DNA from 4 places in the Pseudoalteromonas sp. L23 genome. Region 4 is predicted to be linked to each of the others. Evidence: predicted binding sites of a transcription regulator. Region 4 holds the regulator's gene; each other region holds the start of a gene.
What was found. The regulator sigma-54, encoded in region 4, starts transcription at its own class of promoters, with help from an activator protein. The targets are predictions, from matches to a motif close to GTTGGCACGNNNNTNGNNT.

Region 1: the regulator sigma-54 is predicted to act here: its motif matches at 2,507-2,525, upstream of L3V43_RS20975 (YggN family protein).
Region 2: the regulator sigma-54 is predicted to act here: its motif matches at 2,412-2,430, upstream of L3V43_RS08705 (LiaF domain-containing protein).
Region 3: the regulator sigma-54 is predicted to act here: its motif matches at 1,579-1,597, upstream of flgJ (flagellar assembly peptidoglycan hydrolase FlgJ).

What each region holds. Positions count from the first base shown of each region.
Region 1 is NZ_JAKKCW010000018.1:50,515-54,730, forward strand. It holds gene L3V43_RS20950 (YqaA family protein) at 1-264, opposite strand, end outside; gene L3V43_RS20955 (thioredoxin-like domain-containing protein) at 371-883, shown strand; gene L3V43_RS20960 (DUF2721 domain-containing protein) at 896-1,360, shown strand; gene L3V43_RS20965 (cytochrome c) at 1,462-1,908, shown strand; gene L3V43_RS20970 (hypothetical protein) at 2,087-2,272, opposite strand; gene L3V43_RS20975 (YggN family protein) at 2,561-3,346, shown strand; gene L3V43_RS20980 (PLP-dependent aminotransferase family protein) at 3,385-4,216, opposite strand, start outside.
Region 2 is NZ_JAKKCW010000003.1:497,092-501,307, forward strand. It holds gene L3V43_RS08700 (M3 family metallopeptidase) at 1-1,636, shown strand, start outside; gene L3V43_RS08705 (LiaF domain-containing protein) at 1,699-2,376, opposite strand; gene L3V43_RS08710 (manganese efflux pump MntP family protein) at 2,820-3,383, opposite strand; yybP-ykoY riboswitch at 3,403-3,561, opposite strand; gene L3V43_RS08715 (diguanylate cyclase) at 3,751-4,216, opposite strand, start outside.
Region 3 is NZ_JAKKCW010000009.1:160,352-164,567, reverse strand. It holds gene flgH (flagellar basal body L-ring protein FlgH) at 1-410, shown strand, start outside; gene L3V43_RS15750 (flagellar basal body P-ring protein FlgI) at 430-1,530, shown strand; gene flgJ (flagellar assembly peptidoglycan hydrolase FlgJ) at 1,639-2,613, shown strand; gene flgK (flagellar hook-associated protein FlgK) at 2,615-4,216, shown strand, end outside.
Region 4 is NZ_JAKKCW010000004.1:42,951-47,166, forward strand. It holds gene rapZ (RNase adapter RapZ) at 1-511, opposite strand, end outside; gene ptsN (PTS IIA-like nitrogen regulatory protein PtsN) at 504-962, opposite strand; gene hpf (ribosome hibernation promoting factor) at 964-1,251, opposite strand; gene L3V43_RS08915 (RNA polymerase factor sigma-54) at 1,281-2,780, opposite strand; gene lptB (LPS export ABC transporter ATP-binding protein) at 2,827-3,552, opposite strand; gene lptA (lipopolysaccharide transport periplasmic protein LptA) at 3,552-4,094, opposite strand; gene lptC (LPS export ABC transporter periplasmic protein LptC) at 4,084-4,216, opposite strand, start outside.

The DNA of each region.
Region 1 (4,216 bases), on a different contig from region 4:
GCCGTAACGATTAAATAGTCCACAAGCCTTATCATATTGCTGTTGAGAAACCGGAAACCAGCGCTTATCCCGCCACTTAGCGATAAACCAACCAAGATAATAGTTCACACAGCTACCCAGTAAATTACCCATTGTCGCAGCCAGCCATAACCAAACCAGTTCGCCTTGTTGTTTCACAACGAGCCCACTCAGCGCCAGCTCCGACGACGCAGGTAATAGTGTTGCGGCAATAAAAGCAAGCCCAAATAAAGAAAGGTAAATCATATCAACGGCTATAAGAAATTGGACTTTAAGAAATCATCTAAGTGGGGCAATATACTGAAATGCGCGCAAGAGTTCAAAAACACAGACACGGAAACAAGGAATAGACATGAAAACAACAATAAAAATGTTACTACTTAGTACCGTTCTCACCACCGGATTTAGTGACTGCAAGGCCTCAAACGAAGCGCTACCACAGGCAGACGATGGCTATCAGACCTATATCCACACCGGCGACTCCTTTAAACATTTGCGATTTACGGATATCAAAAACCAAGCTATTAGGTTCGATGCTAATCACAAAAAGCTGGTGATTTTATTCGCGACTTGGTGCTCCGATTCGCAACGCTTATTGAGTGAACTAAAACAATCTGAATTACTCACCCAGGCCGAGTTAACCATCGTTGCTATTGGCCGAGAAGAAACTAACACTACACTTGAGCAATTCAACGAAACCATGCAATTGCCCATCCATTTTGTTGCCGATCCCAATCGAGATATCTACAACACGTATGCCAACAAAGGCATTCCTAGAGTCATCTTGCTTGATGAACGCAACCGAGTGATGCAAACCCTCCTCGGTGAGCAACCCAACACCTTATCAAAACTAAACTGGAATTAACGAGGTAACTATATGAATCCAGAAGTCGTTAGCATTCTCACGATGGCCAAAGTTATCCAAACCGCCGTTGCCCCTGTATTTTTAATTACGGGTATTGCTGCGACCTTAGGGGTACTATCAAACCGCTTAGCACGGATCACGGATAGGGCGCGTTTACTCGATCGCAAGATCAATACCACGCAAGATGAAGAACTCAAAATGCACTTTAGCCGTGAAATGCGCGCACTGTTAAAACGGTCTCGTTTTATTCACGTTGCATTTAGCATGAGTGTACTCAGTGCGTTGCTTGTGTGTGCAGTGGTTATGCTGCTGTTCATGTCCCACTTGTACAGTATGCCATTGGGTATTACTTTATCGTCTTGTTTTATCGCGGCTATGGTGCTGCTTATTGGCGCGTTTGTCTCTTTGCTTGGAGAAATCTTTTTAGCCACCCGCAGTATGCGCAGGGGCATGATATTCAAAGACATCGAGAGTTGATTATTTAAAACTAGTTGCCTCCGTCACAGGGCACTTATCGCAATTGTTTGATTATATTTGTAATTTACATTGAAAATAGGGAAAAATATTAGGGGTTTACTATGAAGAAACTACTTACCGTCACACTATTTAGCTGTCTTGCAGCAACAGCGCAAGCTAACACTATGTTTGAATCGGCTGATGATGCAATTGAATACCGCAAAGCGTCTTTCCAATTGATCCGTTTCCAAATTGGCAATATGGGCGACATGCTAAAAGGCAAAGTACCATTTGATGCCGAAGTATTTAAACAACGTGCTCACAATGCTGCGCAATTATCGCAAATGCCTTGGGAAGCATTTATCGACGGTTCTGACAAAGGCAATACTGATGCCCTACCAGCCGTTTGGTCAAACAGAGCTGAGTTCGATGGTAAAGCCAAGCAATTTGCCGAGTATGCTCAAGCACTGGCTGTTGCAGCTGACTCTGGCGACAAAAAGCTGATTGCTTCTGCATTTAAAGATTGGGCAAAAGGCTGTAAAGACTGCCATAAATCTTTTAAAGATTAATCAAAACAAAACAGCCGCATATTTGCGGCTGCTTACTATCTGAATATCTCGTCACTTGCTTGGCTATCACCAACGACACAATAACTCAGACATCGCATTGAGTAACCCACAGCCCTGCTTAATCACACAGCCAAATTGAATTACTGTCAGTGCTAGACTCGTAGATGACGTTTAATGATCAGTCATCAATATAGTCGAAATCATCATCGCCTAGATTTCTACGTAGGCGTTTTTGCTCTAAGTAGTCGTCTAGCTTTCTTTTGACTTTACGCTTTTGCTTGTCATGTTGGTTACGACCCAACTTTTCAAATTCATCGTCTGCAAAATCATCATCAAGCGCATCGTAAGAGAATGTCTTACCCACAACTAACTCCAAAATAAAATAGTCATTAATAAAATGAGAGCCGTCTCTCAAGATCACTATTTAGCGCTAAATTGTCATTCTGAAAAGTGAGAGTTTCTTATCCTTACAATAAAAATTTTTTATCGCCTAATTCATTTTGACAAAAACAACTATATTTTAGTCAATTTCATCACTTTTAGAGCACATTAACTTTCAACAATATAACACAATATATTGATTTTACTTGGGTTTATATTTGGCACTGTTCTTGTAACAACAATCATGAAACTGAGCCAATAAGGATCGACCATGAATAAAATTTTACTACTAACAGCAGCAACAATGATGACAACCACCGTCGCTGCACACGAAAAAAATAACATCACGTTTAGCGGTGACAATTGTGAAGTAGAATTTCAGAATGACGTTAGGATCACACCTGATAACTTGGTGATCACAACGGCCAAAAACAAAACAGCTGAGATCAACAACCTTGGCGAACTGACACTCAATGGCGAGCGCATCGCACTTAATACACAGCAAAAAACGATGCTCACGCAATATGGTGATGAACTAAGAGGCCGCCTACCACAAGTGGCTGATATTGCTTTTGAAGGCATAAAACTAGCGGGCGTCGCCCTTAATGAAGTGGCACACACCTTTAATTTAACCAGTTTAGATAGCATCCATGCTGTGATCGATGATCTTGAAACAGAAGTGCAAAATACGTTTTATCAGCAAGGTGCGTTTGTGATGGGCAAGCAAACCTTTGATGAGTTTGGCCAAAATTTTGATAATCAGTTTGAAGAAAAAATCGAGACCGCAGTACAAGGTGCCATGATGCAATCGATAGGTAGCTTACTGGTTGCGATTGGCAACGAAATGTCAGATGCAAACGGTGATATGAGCAGCTTTGAACAACGTATGGAAAACTTCGCAACACAAATCGAAACCAAAGTTGAACAACAGGCAGAATCTATTGAGAAAAAAGCCGACGCACTGTGTGGCGACTTTGAACAAATCGCGAAAAACGAAGCCATTGTCGCAAAGTCTATCCCCGCCATGTCAGAGTACCAACTGTTTAAATTTAAATAATCTGACGTTGGCATAACTTACATTTAATTAAGGGTACGTTATGCCAACCCTTTCCTTTGTGCATCAGCCAGCTCCCCCAGCGTTTTAATCGCTTGCTCTACCGACGCATCCCACGGCAAGCCATAACTGATACGTATACAATTTTGATACTTTTTGCTGGCACTAAATAGCGTACCAGGCGTAATACTGATCCCACACTCCAGGGCTTTTTGGAACAACAAGGCACCATCGACGTGCTTACCTAAGTCTAACCACAGCACACAACCGCCTTGCGGGCGACTGACTCTTACCTCACTACCAAATGCAACATTCACCGCTTGGATCATACGGTCTCGATTCTCAATTAACCGTTTACGGACCAACTTTAAATGGCGCTCGTAGCCTCCGGAGCTGAGAAAATCCGCTAGTGCCCATTGATTCATTAAAGATGATGAGCAACTCAACGCACGTTTTATGCGCTTTGCTTTTGCACTAAATTGACTGGCGACCATCCAACCCACCCGATAGCTAGGCGCTGCGGTTTTTGAAAATGACGCACATGTGATCACTAAGCCCTTTTGGCTAAATGCTTGTGCCGGAATGCCACGCTGCTCGGTAAAATATAAATCGCCATACACATCGTCTTCTATCAACACCACGTCACGTTGCTCTAATAGCGCCACCAGCTGCGCACGTCTCGTATCAGGCATAAAACTACCAAGCGGGTTACTAATACTGGTAGAAAACACACACGCTCGAATATCATGCTTTTCAAGTGCCCGTTCAAGGTCGCTCAGCCAAATGCCATCATCTGGGCAAACAGGTATTTCAATGGCCTTTAACCCTAAGTTTTCAGCCAGTTCAACAATGCCAAAATAACAGGGAGATTCA
Region 2 (4,216 bases), on a different contig from region 4:
TAACGGCTTTGCCCGCAATGGAGCGACGCTAAAAGGTGAAGACGCTAAGCGTTACGCGGACATTAATCTTGAGCTATCAAAGCTACATACTAAATTTGCAAACAACGTCCTTGCAGATGAAGAAAACTATGTAGTCTATCTCACTAAAGACCAGTTGTCAGGTTTGCCTGAGTCGTTTGTTGCGTCGGCAGCGGCTGCTGCAAAAGCGCGCGGTAAGGCGGACATGTACGCGATTACCAACTCTCGTTCATCAATGGATCCATTTTTAACCTACTCAACAGAGCGTGAGTTACGCGAGAAAGTATGGAACAACTACTATAACCGTGGCAACAACGGTGGCGAGTACGACAATAAAGCGATTATCTCTGACATCCTAAAGCTTAGACATGAACGCGTTAACTTACTCGGCTACGATAATTACGCGCAGTGGCGTCTTGAAGACCGCATGGCGAAAAAGCCTGAAAATGCGATGGCGCTGATGAAAAAAGTATGGCCTGCTGCAATTGCGCGCGTGAAAGAAGAAGTAACAGACATGACATCTATTGCTAAGCTTGAAGGCAATGATATAAAAATCATGCCATGGGATTACCGTTTCTACGCTGAGAAGGTTCGCCAAGCTAAGTATCAATTGGATTCAAACGAAGTTAAAGCCTATTTACAGCTAGATAATTTGCGTGAAGCGATGTTCTATGTAGCAGGCCGTCTGTTTAACTTTGAATTCACTGAAGTGCCAAAGGGCTCGGTGCCTGTATTCCACCCTGACGTTCGTGTTTGGGAAGTAACAGACAAAACCACTGGTGATAATATCGGCCTTTGGTATTTAGACCCGTTCGCACGTAAAGGTAAACGATCAGGTGCATGGGCGTTGTCATATCGTAGTCATACAACATTTGATGGTAAAACAAATGTGCTTAGCTCAAACAACTCCAACTTTGTGAAAGCACCAGAAGGTGAAGCGACCTTAATTTCTTGGTCAGATGCAGAAACCTATTTCCACGAGTTTGGTCATGCGCTGCATGCGCTTTCATCAAACGTGAAGTATCCAAGTTCAAACTCTGGTGTTCGTGACTACACCGAGTTCCAATCTCAGTTATTGGAGCGTTGGTTGGCAACGGACGAAGTGATCAATCGTTACTTAGTTCACTATAAAACAGGCAAACCTATGCCTAAAGCGTTAATCGAGAAAATCAAGAAGTCAGCAACCTTTAACCAAGGTTTCGCGACGACTGAATACCTTGGATCGGCTATTATGGATATGCTTTTCCATACCACAGATCCTGACAAGATTGGCGACCCTGTTGCATTCGAAAAGTCTCAGTTAGGTGCGCTAGGCATGCCGGACGAGGTCGTGATGCGTCATCGTACAACTCACTTTGGTCACGTATTCTCAGGTGAAGGTTATTCAGCGGGTTACTACGGTTACCTGTGGGCTGAGGTATTAACTTCTGATGCAGCAGAAGCGTTTGCAGAAGCGCCAGGTGGCTTCTACGACAAAGACGTTGCACAGCGTTTAGTGGATTACCTATTCTCAGTTCGCAACTCAATGGATCCAGCAGAAGCGTATCGCAAGTTTAGAGGTCGTGACGCTGAAGTTGAAGCGCTTATGCGTGATAGAGGCTTTCCTGTAGAGCAGTAAAAAGTTTACTCTGCTATTCGGATAATAAAAAACCCCTGAACCAAGGGGTTTTTTATAAAGCTTTAGCTTTTGGATTTCGTGCCGTCACCAAATAGGGATTTAAGGCCGTCGGCAAATTGCTTTATTTGTGCTTTCATTGAGCGCTTTACGCTAATTTCAATGCTACCCAAAATCATTCTACCGTGAACATAAATTCGTGGACGCTGTTTCACCTGCCCTGCAGATGCAAGCGTATTTCTAGTGTTTTCTACTGAACCCATAACATTACGAATATCGGTGATGACATCGACTGTGTCTGGTACGAAGATTTCATCACTGCCTAAAATGCAATTTATATAAATATGTACTTCAGGGTGACTAAAAATTGCGTTGGTAAAATCTAGTTCCAAGCTGCCAAGGTAATTTTTTAGTTGGATCTCTTTAGGTACGATCCACTCGCCACTGCGATGGTTGGAACTAAGTATAGAGGTAATGCTTATCGCCTCAGCACCATCTACGCTTGAGGTAAATTTTGGACCCAAACGAGCGGCTTTTTCGCTGTGATATCTTGCATCCGACTTGAGCGGTAAATCAGCACTAAGTGCTGCAATTTGTTCTTGTTCGTTCAGGTCGTATGCTTTATCCAATCGTCTCTCGAATGCATCAGCCGAAAGCTCACCGTGGCTGTAATTTAGAATTAACTGGTCAATCACCTCTTCCCTAACGGATTCGAGAGGCCTATCTTTTAATGGTACAGACATATGGTTGGTTCCGTTCTCTTGATTTATGCTTATAGAAGCAACAACCAAGCCAACATTAAATCATTTATAAAACAAGTGGTTAGTGTTTTTTAATATCAACTTACTCTATTTATTTACTAATATTTAGTTGTACAAAATAGTATTTGGTCAAAATTACCACTATTAGATGGCAGGCAACGCAGTAGCGCAGGTGTAGTTTGATATTGTCAGTCACTTTGCTATGGTAGTAGGTGTTCGCAAAACAACCAAAGGAGATTAGTTATGGCGAAGAAAAGCGATGTCAAAGCGCTTAAAAAAGAGCTGAAAGCGCGTAAAGCAAAGATTGAAAAGCATGAAGCAAAAATCAAAAAGCTGAAAAAAGCGATTAAAAAGGCTTAAAAGCCAAGTAGCCCTAACGTAAAGGGATAAGTAAGTGAGCGGTAAATATACCGCTCTTTTTGCGATTAAATCGAAAGATGGCTATATAGCAACCAAGTTCCCACACAGATTAAGATCACCCCACCAAAGGTTTCAGCTCGACTACCAAGGAACTTTCCAGCCGAATGCCCAATCATCACACCAATTGTTACCATCATGGTGGTGGCAAGGCCAATGAGCGAAGCGGCGAGCCATATATTCACATCAACAAATGCGAGACTGACACCGACAGCCATTGCATCAATACTGGTACCAAACGCTGTGATAATGGTTTTTAACCAAGGTTGCTTTGCGTGCTGTGCTGGCGCATCGTCATTACCCTTAAGGCTCTCATAAATCATATGAGCGCCAAGTCCTAACAGTAAGATAAAGGCAATCCAGTGATCCCAAGCCTCGACATAGCCAGCTGCAGATTGTCCTATTAACCAGCCAATCAGCGGCGTACAGGCTTCAATAACACCAAAAATGAGGCCGATTTTTATGGCTTCGGTAAGCCGAGGTGATTTTAGGCTGGCGCCTTTACCGATTGCCGCGGCAAACGCATCGGTAGACATGGCGTATGCTAACAGTAGCAGGGTGACGAAATTCATTTACATTGCTCCGGTCGGGCGATTTGAGTCCACGACATATCCACACGCCCGACCACAGGCATGGATATATCGATGGTCTCGCCAACCGAGAGGTGTCCGCACCATGGCATTTTGGCCAATTATGTTGATACGAACTCTTCCGAGCATTGGAAGCAGGCTACTCCCCAACGAGTTGCGATAATATCAAGAATTGTTCTAAATAGAAATCTAAGTTTATAGCTAGCTCTACACGATATGGTGAATGAGTTGGCTCCATTTTTAGTTATTTATCTTATAGCAATACACTAAAGCAGCTCCCTTTTCCTAATTCAGAGGTTGCGCTGATCCGTATGGAAACGGTCACCACTTACTATGGTGATAACAGCTGCTAGCTTGCCTCTCCAAACACTCGATTTTTACCATTCTTTTTAGCTTCATATAGCGCGTTATCTGCTCTTTCTACTAACTCTTCAACAGTTTGATTGATATTATCCTCACTAAGTGAAGCGACACCAGCACTAACCGATACAGCTTTTAGTGGTGAAAGTTTATGTTCAATAGCGGTTTCGAAGAAGGTTTGTACCACTCTTTGCGCGATCTCTAAGGCGAAAGAATAGGGTGTGTTTGGCAGTAAGATGGCAAACTCTTCACCGCCGTACCTGTACAGCGCATCCATAGGTCGACGAATATGATTTTTGGCGGTGCTTACAAAAACCTTCAAGACATCATCACCCATCAAATGACCATATTCGTCGTTATAGAGCTTAAAATAATCAACATCCAACATTACGACACTAAGCGGGCTAATGGAGCGCTTTGCACCGCGATAGTGGCGCTCCAAGTCAGTATCAAAT
Region 3 (4,216 bases), on a different contig from region 4:
AATCCAGTGATTCGAGCTTAGACCCTGTGATTGGTCTTGGTGGCAATGCCATTAATATCGGAAAAGAAGCAATACAGTTTGGTGCTAAATCCAGTTCTTCTTTCTCTGGTGATTCGAAGTCTAATCAGTCAAATAGCTTATTCGGGAATATATCGGTCAATGTAACCCGAGTATTGCCTAACGGTAATTTAGTGATCCGCGGTGAAAAGTGGTTAACCCTCAATACTGGCGAGGAATTTATTCGCTTAGAAGGGTTGGTAAGACCTCAGGATGTGACCGCAGATAACACTGTTGAGTCTAATCGAGTGGCAAATGCCAGAATTCAATATTCAGGTAAAGGTGACCAACAAGAAGTGCAAAGTGCAGGTTGGTTAACGAGTTTCTTTATGAGCGCGCTGATGCCGTTTTAAGGTGCTGAAAATGAACAATATGCTTAAGAATATTTTGCTTATCGGTGCGGCCATTACGTTGGTTGGTTTTTCTTCTTTGGCTTCTGCTGAGCGAGTTAAAGACGTCAGTATGGTTGAAGGTGTTCGTTCAAACCAACTGGTTGGCTACGGCCTAGTTGTAGGCTTGCCTGGTACCGGTGAGCAAACCAGATTTACCGAGCAAAGCTTTAAAGCGATGTTGAATAGCTTTGGCATAACGATGCCCGCAAGCTTAAAGCCAAAAATTAAAAATGTTGCGGCTGTTGCGGTTCACGCAGATCTGCCACCTTTTGTTAAGCCCGGCCAAACCATTGACGTTACCGTTTCATCTATTGGTAGTGCTGGTAGTTTACGAGGCGGCACTTTACTTCAGACCTTTCTAAAAGGGGTCGATGGTAACGTATATGCAATTGCGCAAGGAAGTTTGATTGTTGGTGGTTTGGGTGCTGATGGTGCCGATGGGAGTCGAGTTGTGATCAATACGCCGACTGTTGGTCGGGTGGCAAACGGCGCGACAGTGGAGCGAGCGGTACCAAGTCCGTTTACTCAGGGTGATTACATTACCTTTAACTTGAATAGACCAGACTTTACTACTGCAAAACGCTTGGCCGATACTATCAATGGCCTTGTTGGACCAAATAGTGCAAAACCTATGGATGCAGCCTCAGTTCGAGTAATTGCACCAAGAGATCCGTCTCAGCGCGTTGCGTATTTATCTACGCTAGAGAATCTTGAATTCAAACCAGCGGATACCGCTGCGAAGATCATCGTTAACTCGCGCACTGGCACTATCGTTATCGGCAAAAATGTCAAGTTGCAGCCTGCGGCAATTACTCATGGCGGCCTTACCGTAACAATTGCTGAGCAGCAAAATGTGTCACAACCTAATGCGCTGGCGAATGGCGAAACAACAGTGACGCAGCAAAGCATTATCGACGTAAATCAGGATGACTCTCGAGCGTTTGTGTTTGACCCAGGCGTGAGCCTTGATGACTTGGTTAGGGCAATTAACCAGGTTGGCGCAGCACCTGGCGATTTAATGGCGATCCTTGAAGCGCTAAAAGAAGCAGGCGCGATAAATGGTCAATTAGTCGTCATTTGATGTTCCATTATTAATCAACTAGTTAGCCCCGCAATTGTGGGGCTTTTTTTTGGCTCGGATTTTGCATTTCTATTTGTATAGTTATTAACGTCAAACAGTGCTGAGTGTATGAACACCGACCAATTGAAAAATCAAAGCTTTTTTGACCTAGGAAACCTTGATTCGATCCGTAAAGAGGCGCTGAAAGGTGCTGGCGATCAAGGTGCCTCAGATCAGGCATTGAAGAAGGCGGCACAACAGTTTGAGTCTATCTTTACGCAAATGTTGTTACAAAGCATGCGTAAAGCGAATGAGGCGCTAGAGGATAAAGACAGTCCATTTAACTCTAGTGGTGTCAAATTTTTTGAAGAAATGCATGATCAGCAACTTTCGATGCACTTATCTGAGCAGGGCAGCTTAGGACTGGCAGATCTGATTGTGCAGCAGTTGTCTCCTAACTCTGAAAAGTATAAGCCTGCCTCAGTAATGAGAGCTGACGGCGATATTGCCTTTAAAAAGCAGGCTACAGCGAGTGAGAGTGTGAATAAACCCGAACCGCAGGTTGTCAATGTAAAGGCAGATGCCTCAAGCGATGAACAAACAGGCTTTGGTTCTCCTGAGGAATTCGTCGACAGAATTTGGGAATACGCTCAAACAGCGGCGAAAAAGTTGGGCTTGAACCCTGCGGTAATGGTTGCACAAGCTGCACTGGAAACCGGTTGGGGTAAACACATCATCAGCAAAAAGGATGGTAGTAGCAGTTTTAATCTATTCAATATTAAAGCGGATAGCCGCTGGAGTGGTGAAAGCGCCAGAAAATCGACACTTGAATTTGAGCAAGGGTTACCGGTGCAAAAGCAAGCCGATTTCCGTGCTTATAAGTCGCTTGAACAAAGCTTTGATGATTATGTCAGTTTTCTAAAAGGTAATCCGAGATACGAGCAAGCCTTAAATAAGGCTGGTGATAGTCACGCCTATTTAAGTGAACTTCAAAATGCAGGCTATGCGACCGATCCGAATTATGCCAACAAAATTAAGTCAGTTTTAAAGCGTATTGATGTATCCGATTTCTTATCCGGTGCGCTAACAAAGGGAGTCAGATGAGATGTCATTTGATCTATTAAATATTGGTGCGGCAGGGGTTAGGGCTAACTCCGAGTTACTACAAACCACCAGTAAAAACATTGCTAACCTAAATACCAAAGGGTATATCCGTGAACGGACTGAGCACGGAACGATGATAGGTGGCATGGTTGGTCGTGGTGAAACGGTGCGTTTGATCAACCAATTTGCGCAGCAGCAATTAAATCGTGATATTTCTAATCAATCTTACTATGAGCAGTTTGTCACTGAGGCAAGCCGCGTTGATACGTTGTTTGCACAAGACTCAAACAGTCTGAGCAAGAGCATCAACTCGATGTTTAATAATTTACAAAGCGCGATTAACTTGCCTTCATCGACAACTAACCGCTCTTTATTTATGACGGGCGCTCAAGGCCTAGTCGATCAAATGGATAGATTGTCAGGTATTGTTGTTGATCAAAACAGTATCGTGAACGAGCAATTGGATATTTTCTCAGAAGAAGCCAATAACCTTGTGCAAAAAATCAGTGAATTGAATAAGCAAGTGGCGAGTAAGTCGGCGCTCAATCTTAACAATGTCGATCACAGCGTGCTTAATGAGCGAGATCAAGCAATTAAAGAGCTTGCTGAGCTCGTAGATATAGAAACACTCGACGGTGAAAATGGCGAAAAGCTCGTATTTTTAGGCACTGGGGATGCGCTTGTGATGCAAGGTGGTGCCTTCAATTTATTCGCGATGAAAGGCAACCCGGATCCCAACCATAAAGAACTAATTCTAGACATTAAAGATAAAAATGTTGTGCAACTCGAGTTAGATAGCGGCAGCTTGAAAGGCAAAATCGGCGGGTTACTGGCGTTTAGAGATGAAGTGTTGATCCCGGCACAAAACCAACTAGGCCAAATTGGCCTCGCATTAGCTGATGCTTTTAATCAGCAAAATAGATTGGGAATGGACTTAGATGGCAACATAGGTGGAGATATTTTTAAAATACCTACCGTGGGTGGTTTTGCTTACAGCGAAAATACAGGCACCGCAGTGCTTACGGCAACACTTGAGCCTGGGCGCGGCAATGAGTTGCCAGCTACCGATTTTCAAGTTACTTATACCAGTGCAACAACCGTTGAAATAACAGCTGTAGATGCCAAAGGAAATCCTATCGGTACGCCGACGACTGGTAATATTGCAGGTGGAGTCATCACGGGAACCGGCGATTATTTTGGCTTACAAATGAACGTAACGGGTAGTGGTGCAACAGGTGATAGATTTCTTGTGAAATTAAATCAACAGGCTGCAACTGGGTTGGAGCTTGCAACTCAAAGACCAGAAGCTCTCGCATTAGCGTCGCCAATTCGTACTGAAAAATCAGCAGACAATAATGGTACGGCGACCATTTCAGCAGGAGTCGTCACTGATACCGATCCCGCGACCAGTGCGTTTACTGCGGGAACGCCGCCAACGTTGAATGATGGTCCTTATACTTTGACTAAAACAGCCAATGCTAACGAATATACGTTAACCAGTAATTCAGGTACAACGCATACCTTTACGGCTCCTGCCGATGGTAAAGATATTCTCTCTGGAGTGGGAGTTGCACCTGCACCTTTTGATAATCTTGGCTTCACT
Region 4 (4,216 bases):
AGGTAATAATGAGTTGTTTGTCTTTTTTACCTAAGATTTTTTCGCGGATATCTTCTGCAAGTTGATGAACGCTCAGGCCTGTAGTATCAATGAGAAAATCGGCGCGAGTGATCAGCACGTCTAACAATTCCCGTTCTTTCTTTATCGCAACATCTAATGGAAGATTATGCAGTGAAAGAGGGTGCAAACGGCGTGTTTCTGAGAAGCGTTTTATCAGGGTTTGATCGTCACTGTCTAAATAAAACAGGGTAGGTTTGGCAAAGCCTGGTAAGTATTCAAGAATGTCATTAAACTCGTCCTGTTCTTTAGGTAAGTTTCTAACATCAATACTGACTGCAATTTTATTATAATTGTCCGAAACACTGCGGACTAAAGACGGCAGCAAATTGACCGGAATGTTATCCACACAATAGTAGCCTAAGTCTTCCAATACTCGAAGCGCTACAGATTTACCAGAGCCTGAGCGGCCACTGATAATGATAAGCTCGAGTCCTTTTTCTTCATCACTCATCAAGTTCACCTTGGATCACTGTATATAACTCATCGTCACTTTTTGCTTGTCTAAGCATTTTGCAAAAAGACTTGTCTTTGAGTGTATCAGCAATCGCCGCTAAGGTCTTCAGGTGCTGTTGATTATCACCTTCGGGTACGATGAACGCGACAAAAATATCGACAGGCTGCTTATCTATGGCTTCAAACTGGATCCCTTGCTCGCTGACAAGCACCATTGCAAGGATTTTATCCAAACCTTCAAGTCGACCATGGGGAATGGCAATGCCTTTACCGATCCCTGTGCTGCCTAATTTCTCTCGCGCCATTAAGGCGTCCAAGATAGCATGCTGACTGGTATTTGGAATTTGGCTATGAGCCAGTTCGCTGATGTATTCTAAAATACGTTTTTTGCTATTAAAAAGGACCGCAGCTTTACTGCAGTCCTTGTTCACTAATTCACTTAATTTCATCTTAGTGTCGAGTGAGCTTCTCTTTGTGTTTAATAACTTGACGATCTAGCTTGTCGATAAGGCCATCAATTGCGGCATACATATCTTGATGCTCTGTTGATGCAAATAGCTCGCCGCCGTTTACGTGTAATGTTGCTTCTGCTTTTTGTACTAGTTTCTCGACATCAAGGATCACATGCACATTATTGATATGATCAAAGTGCCTTTCTAGCTTCGCAAACTTGTTGGTGACATAGTCTCTTAATGAGTCAGTAATTTCTACATGGCGACCAGTTAGATTTAGTTGCATAAGCATTTTTCCTTCTTGGGTTTTACGTCTTATATCAAGCTTTTACGCTGATTTGACGGTGGAATGGCTAGGGATTCACGATATTTTGCAATCGTACGTCTCGCTACCTTAATTCCTTGCTCTGCTAAGATATCTGCAATTTTGCTGTCACTCAATGGCTTCGCGGTATTCTCTGCAGCTATCAGCTTTTTGATAAGTGCTCTAATTGCTGTAGAAGAGCACTCACCTCCATTTTCCGTACTTACATGGCTAGAGAAGAAATACTTCAGCTCAAATATTCCCCGAGGTGTATGCATGTATTTTTGTGTTGTCACACGGGAAATTGTGGACTCATGCATCTCAACCATTTCAGCAACATCATTTAGCACCATAGGGCGCATTGCTTCGGGGCCATGTTCAAAGAATGCCTGTTGTTGTTGCACAATGCAATTGGTAACTTTTAATAAAGTATCATTTCGGCTTTCTAAGCTTTTAATAAACCACTTTGCTTCTTGTAAATGTGAGCGAATAAACTGACTATCCGTACTGGATTTCGCCGTTCTAGACATCGCAGCGTAATGGTCATTTACTCTTATTTTAGGCATAGCATCAGGATTTAGCTCTACGACCCAACGACCTTTTACTTTTTTCACCGATACGTCAGGGATCACATATTCAGGCTCTTCATGAATAATGCTTGCCGCAGGCTTTGGGTTAAGGCTATGTATTAACGTCATGACCTCTTTGAGATCGGCTTCTTTAAGGCGCGTTTTCTTAGCCAAAGTTCGATAGTCACGGCTGGCAAGCAAGTCGATATGCTCTGTCAGGATCATTTTTGTTTCGGCAATCCATGGGGTATCTGGGGCGAATTGGTTTAGCTGAATGCATAAGCATTCTTGTAAACTACGCGCTGCGATACCGACAGGGTCAAAAAGCTGAATGCGTTTGAGTACGGCTTCGACTTCATCTAGCTCAATAGGCTCTTCGCTATTCTCGTCATTAATGCTTTCTAAAATGTCTTCGCAAGACAGTGTTAGAATGCCTGACAGGTCGACCGCTTCAATAATCGCAATCGCAATAGCTCTATCTGTTGGACTAAATGGTGTCAGTTCGAGTTGCCACATGAGATAATCGTGGAGAGATTCAGAGGTTTCCCCTTGATAAACATTATCGTCATCGGGAAGTGGACCTGAGCTTGCAGCAGGCGCTGCACTCATATACTCGTCCCAAGTGACATCCATGGCAAGGTCATCGCTCACAGTGTCTTTGCTCATGGCGGTATCTGAGTCTATCTCATAGTCACTAACCTGCGTTTCATCGGCTGAATCTTGATTGTCGTCAGCACGGCTCTTTTCTTGGCTGTGTTGGTCAGCGTTTTCGCCGTCAGTATTATCACCTTCTTCCACTTCCAACAATGGATTGCTGTCTAATGCTTCTTGTATTTCTTGTTGCAGATCCAATGTACTAAGCTGCAGCAAGCGAATGGCTTGTTGCAGTTGCGGAGTCATTGTAAGTTGCTGCCCCATGCGCAGCTGTAATGATTGCCTCATGTATCTCTAACAATCCTTTTTAACAGTTATTAATACTACGTCTTAACTATAGCTTGAATTGTTCGCCTAGGTAGACATCTCTTACGGTTTGATCTGCCAAAACATGTTCTGGCGTGCCTGCAGCGATTAACTCACCATGTGAAACGATGTAGGCCTTTTCACATACGTCCAGTGTTTCTCTAACGTTATGATCGGTGATAAGCACACCGATACCACGGTTTTTTAGGTGCTCTATGATTGTCTTTATATCTAACACCGAAATAGGATCAACACCAGCAAAAGGTTCATCTAACAGGATAAACTTAGGGTTTGCGGCTAAAGCGCGAGCAATTTCGACTCGTCTTCTTTCGCCTCCCGACAATGCCATGCCCTGTGAGTCGCGAATGTGTTGAATATTAAACTCATCCAGTAACTCGTTTAGTTCAGCTTCTCTTTCAACTTTAGATAAGTCTTTTCGAGTTTCTAAAATCGCCATCAAATTTTGATAGACCGTGAGTTTTCTAAAGATTGAAGACTCTTGCGGTAGATAGCCAATACCAAGTCGTGCACGGCTGTGCATCGGTAACAAAGTGATATCTTCGTCATCAATCTGAATATAGCCTTTGTCGCTTGGTACTAACCCTACAATCATGTAGAACGTAGTGGTTTTACCTGCACCATTTGGTCCTAATAAGCCTACAATACTGCCAGCCTGAACACTTAAACCAACATTTTTGACGACCTGACGACCTTTATAACTCTTTGCTAGACCAGTTGCTTTGAGCTCGCTCATTAATTGTTACCTTCTTCCTGCGCTTTTTTCTCTTTAGCGTCTTTTTTGTCATCAACAGGAACAAGGATGGTTCTTACTCGAGAGTCTTCTTGGTCTGAGCGCTCAGCGCTGATCAATTGCTTTTCAATGTCATAGGTGATGACTTGAGCATTGATTTTTTGCCCAGTTTGATTGATTTCAGCATCACCAGAAATCACTAGGGTTCCCTTCGCTACGTCGTAACGGATTTCATTTGCTTTGGCTTCTAGTAAGTTGCCATCGGGTTGACGTTCGCTAAAAGTGGCAGGGCTGCCAGTTGCCACAAGCAGTTGCTTGTTAATGCCGAGCTCCGCGCGGCGGTGGACCTCTAGGCGATCGGCATTTATCTTTCTGTTGCCATGAATAATAACAACATTCTGTTCAAAAATACCGATGTTGCTTTGCAGTTGAGCTTGCTGACGGCCAGCATCAATAATGACTTCATTTTGTTCTGCAGCAATTGCTAGAGTAGAACTTGCAAGCAAGCCGATGAAAACTAGTTTGTTAATGATTTTACTGGTCATAATAAATTGTCTTTGTGTGGTTGATGAGTTCGATCACTTGCTTTTGTAGATCCGCATGCAGTCCTTTACCTGTGATCCTAAGACTAGGACCGTTGATAACGACAGGGTGTTCCGACTTCATC